DNA from 3 places in the Methylobacterium sp. WL7 genome. Region 2 is predicted to be linked to each of the others. Evidence: riboswitches for the same ligand, from Rfam matches in the RefSeq annotation. Region 2 holds a riboswitch; each other region holds the start of a gene.
What was found. Region 2 has a riboswitch for cobalamin ahead of FV233_RS22890 (TonB-dependent receptor). Riboswitches for the same ligand answer to the same signal wherever they lie in the genome.
Positions count from the first base shown of each region.

Region 1: another riboswitch for cobalamin. It lies ahead of FV233_RS18975 (TonB-dependent siderophore receptor); the one in region 2 lies ahead of FV233_RS22890 (TonB-dependent receptor).
Region 3: another riboswitch for cobalamin. It lies ahead of FV233_RS06135 (CbtB domain-containing protein); the one in region 2 lies ahead of FV233_RS22890 (TonB-dependent receptor).

Region 1 covers NZ_VRVG01000080.1:15,312-19,584, forward strand. The annotation lists gene FV233_RS18970 (heparan-alpha-glucosaminide N-acetyltransferase domain-containing protein) at 1-539, opposite strand, end outside; gene FV233_RS18975 (TonB-dependent siderophore receptor) at 566-2,674, opposite strand; cobalamin riboswitch at 2,784-2,994, opposite strand; partial or broken gene FV233_RS31235 (transposase) at 3,122-3,407, opposite strand; gene FV233_RS18980 (L,D-transpeptidase) at 3,543-4,103, opposite strand.
Region 2 covers NZ_VRVG01000118.1:4,384-8,656, reverse strand. The annotation lists gene FV233_RS22900 (hypothetical protein) at 153-563, opposite strand; gene FV233_RS22895 (cell wall hydrolase) at 1,026-1,616, opposite strand; cobalamin riboswitch at 2,035-2,234, shown strand; gene FV233_RS22890 (TonB-dependent receptor) at 2,474-4,273, shown strand, end outside.
Region 3 covers NZ_VRVG01000013.1:59,584-63,856, forward strand. The annotation lists gene cobW (cobalamin biosynthesis protein CobW) at 46-1,080, opposite strand; gene FV233_RS06125 (DUF1636 domain-containing protein) at 1,077-1,490, opposite strand; gene FV233_RS06130 (CbtA family protein) at 1,483-2,217, opposite strand; gene FV233_RS06135 (CbtB domain-containing protein) at 2,234-2,416, opposite strand; cobalamin riboswitch at 2,450-2,645, opposite strand; gene FV233_RS06140 (DUF4424 domain-containing protein) at 2,874-3,896, shown strand; gene FV233_RS06145 (coagulation factor 5 8 type domain-containing protein) at 4,120-4,273, shown strand, end outside.

The DNA of each region.
Region 1 (4,273 bases), on a different contig from region 2:
CGTTGGTGCAGCATCGCCCAGACCGGGAAGAGCGGTTGATCCGGCTGGAGGTGGAGAGGGTCGAGGAGGTTATGGCTGCAGACGATCAACAGCCCGACCGCGAACAGAGCCGGGCGTGGCAGACCGATCAGGGCCGCCAGGACGATCATGCAGACGCCGATGCACCAGATGACCTGCAGCCAGAGCGTCGGACTGGCCACGCCCCAGTACAGTTCCGACAGGTAGAGGACCTCCAGCGCCATCAGCACGAGGCCACGCTTCAGCAGGTAGGCCCGCGTCTCGGCCAGCGTGTGCCGGGTACCGAACAGGAATGCGGCAACGCCGGTCAGCGCGATGAAGATGGGCGCGCACAGGCTGACGACGAGGCGAGCCAGGGCCACGGCCGGCAGGGCGGTTCGGGCGTCGATGGGGTCGGCCACGGGCACGTGCAGGAACCAGGTCTCGCGCAGGTGGTCGAGGAGCATCAGCACCATCACCAGCCCGCGCAGGGCATCGATGGAGCCGATGCGGCCTGACGCGGCCGGTGCGCACGCCGACACCTTGGACGTTCCGGGATGCATCCTCATCAGAACCGTGCCGTCATGCTCACGGTGACCCGCCGAGGCTCGCCGACGCCGACCCAGAAGGTGTTGTAGGAGCGCTCGTAGGAGGTCGCGTCGAATATGTTGTCGACGTTGAGCCCGAAGCGCAGGTTCTCGTAGCGGTAGTAGGCCAGCGCGTCCGTCAGGATGTAACCCGGCAAGCGGAAGCTCTCGACGCCGGTGTCGCCGAGCCGCGAGCCGACCGCCCGGAACCCACCGCCGATCCCAAAACCCTTCCAGTCGCCCGCCTGGATCTCGTAGATGCCGAGCAGCGAGCCGCTGTGGCGCGGGATGTTGAGCAGCGGCGAGCCGACCCGCAGCACCTCGTCGCGGGTGACCGCCGCGTCGATGAAGGCATAGCCGCCGATCACCCGGAACTCCGGCGTGACCTGCCCGACCAGGCTGACGTCGAAGCCCTGGCTGCGCACCGCCCCGGCGGCGATCTGGAAGAAGAAGTCCGCCGGGTCGGTGGTGAGCACGTTCTCCTTCTCGATGTGGAAGGCGGCGGCCGTCACGCTGAGGCCGTCGAACAGGTCGAGCTTGGCCCCGACCTCGTAGGCGAACCCGGTCTCGGGCGCGAAGGGCCGGGACGCGCTGTCGAAGCCGGTGTTCGGGCGGAACGAGGCGGCGACGTTGCCGTAGAGGGCCAGGAACGACAGCGGCTGGTAGACGAGGCCGGCGCGGGGCGAGAACCCGGTGCGGTCCTGCTCGGTCCGTTCGTCCGCGACCTTGTCCCGGAAGGTCTGGTTGTAGAAGTCGGTGCGGTTGCCCAGCAGCAGCTTCCATTCCGGGCTGAGCGCGATCTGGTCCTGGAGGTAGACCGCCGTGTTGCCGACGTTCTCGCTGGCGCTGTAGCGGCGCGTGAACGGAGGCTTGGCCTGCCCGTAGACGGGGTTGAACAGGTCGATGGCGAAGGGGTCGAGGCGCGGGGTCGAGCGCAGCAGGTTCTCGGTGCTGTTGTAGCGCTCGTGCTCCAGGCCGAGCAGCAGGGTGTGGGCGATGGGCCCGGTCTCGAAGCGCCCGACGAGTTCGGCCTGGCCGATGGCGACGCCCCAGGTGAAGTCGTGCCGGCGGAACTCGCGCAAGAGCGTACGCCCGTCGTCGAGGATGCCGGTCGCGCCGGTCTGCAGGCCGGTCAGGCTGCCGGTGTTGAGGTGGGTGGCGACGCGGAGCTGCCAGTCGGTGTTGAAGGCGTGCTCCAGCCGCACCTGCAGGAGCGCGCTCTCGGACACGGAATCGTCGCCCGGCTCGCCGAAGAAGCGCGAGCGCGGGACGAGGCCGAGGCGATTGTTCACCGCGACGGTGCCCCGGTCGAAGGTCTGGCGGTTGCGCAGGTACTGCGCCTCGAACGTGATCTTGGTGTCGGGCGTGACCTGCCAGCTCACCACGGGCGCCAGGAGCACCCGGTCGCCGCCGACGAAGTCGCGAAAGCTGTCCTGGCGGGCGAGGACGCCGTTGAAGCGGTAGAGCACGCTGCCGTCCTCGCTCAGTGCGCCGCCGGCATCGACCGTGGTGCGGGCGGTGCCGAAGCTGCCGAACAGCGTGCCCATCTCGACGAAGGGTCGGGCTACGGGCTGCTTGGTCAGGATGTTGACGGTCCCGCCCGGATCGCTGCGGCCGTAGAGGGCGCCGGCCGGGCCCTTCAGGACCTCGATGGACTGGACGTTCTGGGTGTCGGGGGCGCCGTTGTAGCCGCGGGCGATGTTGAAGCCATTGAAGAAGATGTCCTGGGTCGCGAATCCCCGAACGGAGTAGAGGGCGAGGTTCTGGGCGCCGAAGTCGTTCTGCTTTCCGACCCCGGGCACGTAATCGAGCGCGCGCTCGACGCGGGTCGCGGCTGTGTCAATCAGGACTTCCCGGGGGATCACGTCGACCTGCTGCGGCAGGTCGAGGCGGGGCGTGATCGTCTTGGTGCCGCTGTAGAGCTCCGGCACCCGGTAGGTCGGCGTGGCGGTAAGGGTACCCTCGACCGAGAGCGCGTCGAGAACCACGGCGGCCTCTTCGGACCGTGCGGCCTGCGCGGTGGCAAGGGAGGGAAACGCACAGGCGAGCGCCAGCACGGGCAGGATCGGGATCGACGCGGAACGGGACAAAGCGGACGGCCTCGGGCAACGGCAGTGGCACGTCACCGCGAACGAGGCCGAAGCCATACGCACGCGCATGCTTCCGCACCCGCCGGGGCACCCCGCCCAGCGCGTTTCGCGTGTGACCACGACTGACGGCAGGTCTCCTGGCTCGCGGGTCGTCGCCGCCTCACCGTCTTCCCGGGCGAGGCCGCCCAGTGACGTGGTGGTGAGAAAGCTCGCCGCTTACAGTTGCGGGGGCAGCCGCGGCATCGGACTGACCCTCATGGGTTGGTCCTCACCGCGTTCCCTTTTGATCCCCGAGGGGAACCGTCACGATTACCATCAGCCGCATTGCCGCATCGCGTCAACTCGAAAAGCAGGTTCTATGTACCGGTGTATCCAAGATGCGACAGCGCGGTTCCTTGGGCGGTCCTTAGAGTCTGTCCGAGATCATTGTGTTGTTTGGCAGAGCTTTCATGTCATCAGGCGGATTGAGGCGAGCAAGAGGAAGGCGCGGGCTGTGCGTGAGCGGCATTCCCGGTCCTTGGCCAAGCGCCGACACCGGTTGAGCCAAGCAAACGTTCCCTCATCCTGAGCCTGTCGAAGGATCGACGATCCAGCGCTTGGGCGGCACGACGAAGCCCTTGGCCTAATCGGAGCGCTTGACGATCGTCAGCCTGAGCCGACGGCATGCCCGGCGCAGTCCGGCCTTAAACGCCGGCCCCTGATAGCCGCCGTCCGCGTACAGCCGCAGCAGGAACCGGCAGCAGGCCACCCACGCATTCGGGGCCGGAACTCGATGATCGGGCTGGCCTGTACGCGCGCCGACAAACTTCGCGCGCCCAGGCCGACACACAACCCTCGCCTGCCGACAGACTTCCCGCGCTCTCGCAGGTCAGTCCCGCACCACCACCTTGGTGCCGACCCGGACCCGGTCGTAGAGATCGACCACGTCCTTGTTGGTCATGCGGATGCAGCCCGAGGATACCGCGGCGCCCATCGTCTCGGGCTCGTTCGAGCCGTGGATCCGGTAGAGCGAAGAGCCGAGATAGAGGGCGCGGGCGCCCAGCGGGTTGTCCTGGCCGCCGGCCATGAAGCGCGGCAGGTCCGGGCGGCGGGCCAGCATCTGCTGCGGCGGGCGCCAGGCCGGCCATTCCTTCTTCATCGTCACCGTCTTGGTGCCGGACCAGGAAAAGCCCTGCCGGCCGACGCCGACGCCGTAGCGGATCGCCTCGCTGTTCCCGAGGATGTAGTAGAGCCGGCGCTGGCGGGTGGAGATCACGATGGTGCCGGGCTTCTCGGTGCTGTTCCAGCCGATCGTCTCGCGCGGGATCGCCTGGCTGCGGAAGACGTTCAGGAAATCCGCGAGCGGCCCGCTATCGATCGGGCCGGCGGAGGCGGGCGCGCTCCCCAGCAGGGCGCCTGCGAGCGCGAGCATCGCGATCCGTCTCGACATGGTCTGTCATCCTTTCACTTTGCCGGTCACTTGGCCGATCGCTTGGCCGGTTCTTGCCGACGGCGTCGGTCGTCGCGGCCGTGCCGCGATCCCTCGGGCGAACCGGCCCGGACTTCGCGGCGAGGTTGAGGCCGGCCGGGGGGCGCGGGCGAGTCGAGGCCTGCCTGTGT
Region 2 (4,273 bases):
CGCCACCATCCTTCCGGGGCTGGGGGAGCAGGATGAACGACGCACCAGACCCGCCCGACGGCGCGTTCGCCAAGACGCTTCTGCTGTTCGCGGTGACCATCGCGATCATCGCGGTCTCGGCCTACATCCTGATCCGGATGGATTGAGCGCCGTCAGAGGATCTTGCAGCTTCCGTAGCTCATCCTGATCTCGCCGCGGTCCTCCGGATTCAGCTGCGCCTCGACGAAGTTCAGCTTGTTCAGGTCGATCAGAAGGAAATACACGCCGTTCTGGCACTTGATCGCGTTGCGCGGCGTCCGTTCGTTCAAGCGCGGCGACGCCACCTGACATTCGTAATAGTCGGAGCGCCCGGCGGAGAGGACGGTCAGCAAGCCGCCGCCGGAGACCATCGAGAAGGTCCGCGCCCGGTGCGGCTGCGGCTTCGCGCCCTCGGGGCCCGGGGCCGCGTCGAGCCCCACCGACACGTCCTCCGTACAGGTCATCGGGCGGCGCAACTGAGAGGCTGCCGGTGCGATGCTCAGGATGAGGACCGCACCAGCGAGCGCTACCCTGTGGGCGATCATCGGCGGCAGATCCGTGATTCGTGGGTAGTTCTAACCGACAAGCTAAGGCGTCGTCCGGCGATGTAAATCGCGCCTCCGCGGGTCGCGAAGCCGATCAACAGATTTACCGTCGCGCGCGATGTCACTTCATCTGCCATGACCGGTCAAGATGGTGCGATCGACAACACCGGCTCGTTCTATGCCGGTGGATCCGCGTCCCTGGCGGGAACCGCGTCCCGATGTATCGGGCGCGGCGGGATCCGCACGCGACGCGAGCGGATTGTCACGGGGCGCAGGCGCGCGAAAAGGGGAGGGACCCCGGCTGGAACCGCGATCCGGATCCGGCAGGGCCGTCCGGATCGTTGCGCCTGCCGCGCGCGGCTCGAGGTCGCGCTCCGACGACGTGGCTCCGGTTCGTCGCAGGAACGCGCGTCAAAACAAGAGCTTAGAGCCGTTCCCGACCCAACGCGGTCGGGCACGGCTTTAGCGCGTCGGCGCAGCCGGGCCGGCCGCGTAGCTCGACACCGACGGGGGCAGGGCGGCGGGCGCCGGCGTTTCCGCCTTGGCGGCGCGGGTGTTGCGCTTCTCGTAGAAGGCGTTGCCGCCGGCCACGGCCACGTAGTGCATGTTCTTGTACGGGAAGTGGTGGCCGGCCGTGTGGAAATACATCGCCTTCCCGACCTTCGGGTGCCGCTCGCCCGCCAGCACCGCGTCGGCGGCGTCGGCCACCTTCTGAAGGTCGCGGTCCTGCATCGGCTTGGTCAGGACGCCGGGGGCGAACTGCCCGGGCTGCCCGACCACGGCACAGATGCCGCCCGGGAAGATCGCGGCCTCCATCCGGTTCATGACCACGGTGCCGACCGCCAGCAGGCCGGATTCGTCGCTGCGGTTCGATTCGAAATACATGGCCCGGCCGAGGCAGTCGCGCTCGGCGTCGGTGACCACCATCGACGGCTTGCGGTCGGGGATCGATCCTGTGGTCAGGGGTGACGCGGTGTTGCACGCACCGAGCCCGCCGGCGAGCGCCAGCGCGACCAGCCCGGAAACGGCCTTGATCCTCTCGCTACCCTGCATGCATCAGCGCTCCGTCCTCCGGCCTCGGGGCAGGGCGATCGCCCATCCCGGCGTCGCCACACTCGATCGTTGTACGCGCCAAGCTTGTGTGCACGTTCGCGGCGAGGATGTGGCGGGCCGTCATGCGTGGACCGCCCCGAACGCCGGCCTGCCCGCGCTGGCGGACCGGCGGATGGCCCTGGAACGCGGCCCCCCGGGGGACGGACCGGGGCCGCAGCGGGAGCCGCAGGTCCGGCCGGAAAAACGCTGCGGTGCCAAAACCATAGCGTCGCCCCCGAGCGTCCGGGATCCGAGGGAGCAGCCCCGCGGGCGGCGGATTCTTCCGGCGGAACCGGGAGCCGGGCGGGGGCCCGGTGTCATCCGATAGACACACACGCCGCCAACCGGTGCCGGGACGTTGACGGGACCCACGCCTTGGCCGGAATGTGGCCGGGACGGTTCCCTTCGGGGATCAAAAGGGAACGCGGTGAGGGGGGCTTCCCCGAAGCCGCGGCTGCCCCCGCAACTGTAAGCGGTGAGCCTTCTCGTCACCACGTCACTGGGCCGCCTCGCCCGGGAAGACGACGGGAGGGCTGCGACCCGTGAGCCAGGAGACCTGCCGTCCGTCGTGGTCACACGCGAAACGCGCTGGGCGGGGTGTCCTGGCGGGTGCCGGGACGCCCGCGCGAGCGCGGTCGGCGCGGCCTCGTTCGCGGTGACGTGCCACTGCCGTCGCCCGAGGTCCGGTGCCCCATCCTGTCCCGCGCTGTGCGCTCTTGAAACTGTCCGTGCTGACGGCCCTCGCCCTGCTGCCTCCGGCGGCCTCCGCCCGGGACGGAACCCGGCCGAGCCCGGACGCCGAGGCGACGCTCGACGAGATCTCGGTCACCGCGGAGCCTTCCGCGCCGCCGCGGGGCGGGGTGGCCGCGAGTGCCGGCTATGTCGGCGGCGTGACCGGCATCGGCGGCCCGCTCCTGACCGTGGATTCCGCCAGCGCGGGGGTGATCACGGGCGCCCAGCTCAACAGCCGGCCGGTGACGCGTCCCGGCGAGGTGCTGGAGGCGGTGCCGGGCCTGATCGTCACCCAGCACAGCGGGGAGGGGAAGGCCAACCAGTTCTTCCTGCGCGGCTTCAACCTCGATCACGGCACCGACATCGCCCTGTTCCTGGACGGCATGCCGCTCAACATGCGCACCCACGCCCACGGCCAGGGCTATGCCGACATCAACTTCCTGATCCCCGAACTCGTCGGCGCGGTGGAGTTCCACAAGGGGCCGTACTTCGTCCGCGACGGCGACTTCGCCTCCGCCGGCTCGGTGCGGATCGACTATCTCGACACCGTCCAGAAGAACCTCGCGCTCACCGCCATCGGCAGCTTCGGCTACAAGCGGGCGCTCAGCATCGCCTCGACCCCGCTCGGCGACGGCAACCTTCTGGTTGCGGGTGACGCGCAGGTCTATGACGGGCCCTGGGTGGTCCCGGACGCCCTGCGCAAGATCAGCACCGTCGCCCGCTACAGCCAGGGCACGGCGCTCGACGGATTCTCGGTCACCGGCATGGCCTATGCGGGCCGCTGGACCGCCACCAACCAGATCCCCGAGCGGGCGGTCGCGCAGGGGCTGATCGGCCGCTACGGCACGATCAACCCCACGGATGGCGGCGATACGAGCCGCTTCTCGCTGTCCGGCCGCTTCAGCAGCACCGACGAAACCGGCCTGACCCGGGCCTCGGCCTACGTGATCCGCTCGCAGCTCAACCTGTTCAACGACTTCACCTATGTCCTCAACGATCCGGTCAGCGGCGACCAGTTCCACCAGCTCGACCAGCGCATCATCGGCGGCGGCGAGGCGCTGCACATCTTCCAGGGCGACCTGTTCGGGCGCCCGATGGAGAACGAGGTCGGCGTGCAGACCCGGACCGACAGCATCCGGGTCGGGCTGTTCAACACGACGAACCGGCAATACCGCTCGGGGGTGCTCGACGACCGGGTGCTGGAGACGAGCGGGGCCTTCTATTTCGACAACCGGGTGCGCTGGACCGACTGGCTGCGCACCAGCCTCGGCTTCCGCGCCGACGGCTACGCGGCCCGCGTCGCCTCGGACACGCCGGCCAATTCCGGGCGGGCGCGCGATGCCATCGTCAACCCGAAGCTCGGCCTGACCCTCGGTCCGTGGTTCGACACCGAACTCTACGTGAATTACGGCGGCGGCTTCCACTCGAACGACGTGCGCGGGGTGACCGCCACCGTCGATCCGGCGAGCCCCCTGTTCAACATCGCCCGCGCGCCGTTCCTGGTGCCCTCGACCGGCTACGAGGTCGGGCTGCGCAACCGTTCGATCGCCGGGCTGGAGACGAGCCTCGCCCTGTTCCGGCTCGACTTCGCGTCCGAAAACCTGTTCCAGGGCGACACCGGCACCACGGAGCCGAGCCGCCCGACCCGGCGCTTCGGGGTCGAGTGGACGAACCGCTACGCGCTCACGCCGTTCCTGTCGCTGGAGGGCGACCTGACGATCACCAACGCCCGGTTCTCCGACGTCGACCCGGTCGGCACTCGGGTGCCGGAGGCGCCCACCACCATCGCGTCGGCCGGCATCACCTTCGGCGAGCCGCTCGGCTGGTTCGGCTCCCTGCGGTTCCGGTATTTCGGGCCGCGCCCGCTGATCGAGGACAATTCCATC
Region 3 (4,273 bases), on a different contig from region 2:
GGGCGTGCGCGCAGCGTCTCAACGAGGGAGCGCGCGCGATCGCGATCATCCCGCGAGCGCCGCGGCGACGGCGCCCTGGTCGAAGCCCTTCAGGCCGATCACCACAAGGCGCCCGTCCCGGTTCTCGCCCGCCCGCCAGGGCCGGTCGAAATGGTGAGCGACGCGCCGGCCGACGCCCTGCACCACGAGGCGCATGGCCTTGCCCTCGACCTCGGCGAAGCCCTTGATCCGCAGCACGCCCGCGGCCTCGGCGGCCTTCTCGACGCGGGCCGCGAGGTCGCCGGCGGTGACGGCGGGGCGGATCGGCAGGGCCACGGTCTCGAAGTCGTCGTGGTCGTGGTCCTCGCCGTCTCCGTGATGCGAGGGGCGGGCGTCGAGGTCGTCCTCGGCCGCGGCGCCGAGCCCGAGCAGCACCAGCGGGTCGATTGCGCCGTTCTCGGTCTCCACCACCTTCACGGCGCGGGGCAGCTGCGCCTCGACCTCGGCACGAACCCGGGCGCGGGTCTCGGCGTCGAGCAGGTCGGACTTGTTGAGCACGACGAGGTCGGCGCAGAGGAGCTGGTCTTCGAACACTTCTTCCAGCGGGTTGTCGTGATCGACCGCCGTGTCGGCGGCGCGCTGGGCGGCCAGAGCTTCGGGATCCTCCGCGAAGGCACCCGCCGCCACGGCCGGCCCGTCCACCACGGCGACGACGCCGTCAACGGTGACCCGCGAGCGGATCGCCGGCCACTGGAACGCCTGGACCAGCGGCTTCGGCAGGGCGAGGCCGGAGGTTTCGATCAGGATGTGCTCCGGCGGCTCAGCGCGACCGAGCAGGCTCTCGAGCGCCGGCACGAAGTCGTCGGCGACCGTGCAGCAGATGCAGCCGTTCGGCAGCTCGACGATGGAATCCTCGGTGCAGCCCTCGACGCCGCAGGCGGCCAGGAACGACTTGTCGAAGCCGACATCGCCGAACTCGTTGACCAGGATCGCCAGGCGGCGGCCCTTGGCGTTCTCGATGACGTGGCGGACCAGCGTCGTCTTGCCGGCCCCAAGGAAGCCGGTGACGATGGTGCAGGGAATCTTGGTCACGATGGTCATTCCGCAGCCTCCAAGGTGCCGGCCGGACGCGGGCGGGGATCGGGAAAGGGCGGGATGCGGGCGATCACGCCGGTCTTGAATGCGGCGGGGCGTTCCCGCCAGGGCACGATGCCGTCCGGCGTCGCCACGTAGGCCGCGAGTCCGTCCAGGATGGTGGTTGCCGACTCGGCCGGGTCCATGTCGCCGTAGACGTAGGTCCAGCGGTTCCCGGATGCGACCGCCACTGAACAGGGCCGCTTGCACACCGACAGGCACTCGACGCCCTCGATCCGCAACTGCCCGGCCGTGTTGCACGCGTGCAGGGCATCGAGCAGGCGCGTGCCGGCTCGGGGCCCGTCCGGATCGTCGCCCGGGCGGCGGCAGGTCGTGCAGACGTAGAGGACGGTCTCGGGGAGGACGGCCTCAGGCATGGGCCGTCCCGCGCGCGCTTCCGTGGCCGAGAGCCTGCCAGGCCCAGCCGAAGCCGAGGCCGATCAGCATCCAGAAGACGAAGCTGATCGCCAGCGAACGCGCCGCGAACTGCGCCGCGAGCGCTGCGGGAAGCTCCGAGGACACCTCCGAAGCCAGCGGCGCGCCGGCGACGTGCGGTGCCACGATCAGCACGAGCCCGCCCAGGATCGCGATCAGTGAGCGCCGGATCGTGATCAGGTACAAGCCCATCCCGGTGGCGGCGGCGGTCATGACCCACCACGCCTGTCGGGCGGCGAGCGGTGCCGCCTCGCTGCCCGGCAATTCCGGCGGCAATCCCAGGCCCGGGGCCAGGGCGACGCTGGCAAAGCCCGCGATCGCGAACGCCACACCGACCTGACGCGTCGGCTCACGGCCGCAGGCCAGGATCGCCGCGCCGAGCAGGAGGGCATAGCCGACCCCGCCCATGAGCGTTGCCAGAGCCGTGAAGGCCATCCGGGGCAGGCCCTCAGCGGGCTGCCACTCGGGCGCGGCGTCGGGGGTAGCGTGATCGTGCCCGGCATGCGCCAGCACGACCGGAAGGCCCCGGTCGGCCTGATGCGTCTGCTTGGTCTCGTAGCGCTCGGCCGCCACGATCAGCGGTGAGGTCAGCGTCAACTCGAGGCCCGTCACGACGACGGCCGCGAGGAAGCCGGCGGCCAGGGCCGCCGACAGAAGCCGGATGATCATCCCTGCGCCAGGGGCGTCAGTGACAGGGGAAGTTCTGGGTGTGCCGAAAATCGTGCGCGGCGTTGTGCAGCGCGATCGCCGGCGAGAAGCCCGCCATGAACAGCAGGCCGAGGCCCAGGAAGGCCGCGAGCGCGACGGCGACCGGGCGCTCTCCGGCGCGGGTGCCGGTGGCGACGGGGGCGAGGGTCGAGGTAGTCATCAACATGTCTCCAGCCGCCCCACCGGCGGCATTGCGGGATCTCGTCGTGACGGCAGGTCTCCTGGCTCGCGGCTCGGCGCGCCTGCCGCCTTCCCGGATCGCTCCGGTGGCCTACTGGCAGACGCTCGCCGCTCACAGTTGCGGGGGCAGCCGCGGATTCGAGGTTCGCACCCCTCACCGCATTCCCTTTTCACCCAGTCACCGGGGCACCGTCACGCCATCGTTGTAGACGCATGAAAGCTCTCGCACAACGGACGCGAAGCGGAATCGTTTCCGACTCTTGGGGTACGGCGCGGATATGCGGGTCGGGCGGTCACCGGGCGCGTCGAAACGCGTCCGGGCGCGAGTCGCCGACGCGCGCTTCCGCCGTCGCAGCTTGGCCGTCAGCACCGGCGCCGTGTAACGGCCGGCGTGGACGATCCCGGTCCGTATCCGATTCTCGAACCCGTGAGCGTTGATGTCGATGCGTACCTTGTCGCTGGCCCTCGCCATCCTGGCGGCGGCGTCCCTTCCGGTCCGGGCCGACGACCGCGCCGCCGCGCTCGTCGCCGGGGGGCTTGTCGTGGGGAAGACCGACAGGATCGCCCTGGCCGCGGAGGAGCTGTACCTTTCGGAGCAGGCCGTGCGGATCGACTATCGGTTCCGGAACCAGACCGATGCCGACATCGAGACCACGATCACGTTCCCGATGCCCGACATCACCGGCGACTCCGAGATGCTGGTCTCGATTCCCGATCCGGCCCACGACAACTTCCTGAAGCTCCAGGCCGCGGTCGATGGCGAGCCGGTCGAAGCGCAGGTCGAGCAGCGGGCCTTCCTGATGCGGAGCGCCACACCGCCCGTGGAGATCACCGCCGAGCTCAAGGCACTGGGGATCCCGCTCGTGCCGACCACCGCGGCGACGGAAGCGGCCCTGCGCCGGCTCGGCGAGCGCCAGCGCCGCGACCTGATCGCTGCCGGGATCCTGGAGCGGCAGGAGCACAAGGACGGGACGATCGCGGACGCCCCGCTCTGGACGCTGAAATCGAAGTTCTGGCGCCGGCAGGTCTTCCCGGCCGGGCGCGAGATCGCGATCCGCCAGAGCTACGTTCCGAGCCTCGGGGGTCTCGCGAGCCTGTCCTACGGCGCGCCGACCCTCGACCCGGCGCAGAAGGCGCACTACGCGATCCGATATTGCACGGACCCGACCTTCGAGCGGGTGGCCCAGGCCCTGTATCGGCGGGCGAGTGCCGACGGCAGCCGGGCGTTCCAGGCCTACGAGCGATCCCTCTCCCACGTGATCACCTCCGGGGGCGACTGGGCCGGCCCGATCGGCGTGTTCAAGCTGGTCGTGGACAAGGGCGATCCCGCGACCCTGGTCTCGTTCTGCGGTGCCGAGGTGAAGAAGACCGGCCCGACGACCTTCGAGATGATCGCGAGGGACTACGTTCCGAAGCGGGATATCGATATCCTGCTGCTCAAGACCAAGTCGGGCGGATGAGACGGTCGGGCGGTCTCGAGTGCTCGCCGCCGAAGTGGATACCGGTTCGGCGTAAGCGAGCGCGTTGCATCAAGAACTGAGGGCCGTTCCCGATTGCCCCCCGATCGGGAACGGCCCTCACGGCGGGCCCATGGGCTTGACGGGCTGGGTTCGATACGGGCACCGCCGGGCGCGCCTTCCGGCCGCGTCCTCCGCGTCCGGTCCAGACCGCTTCGGAGACACGATGGCCCCGGCAGACGCCCCGACACCCGCCCTCGTCGATCTCGCCGCCGGCCGCGCCCCGCAGAGCGTCGTCGAGGCGGATGGGACCTGGCTGGAACTCGACCTCGGCGGCCGCTTCCCGGTCCAGTCCGTCGTCGTGATCCCGGGCGGGGAGG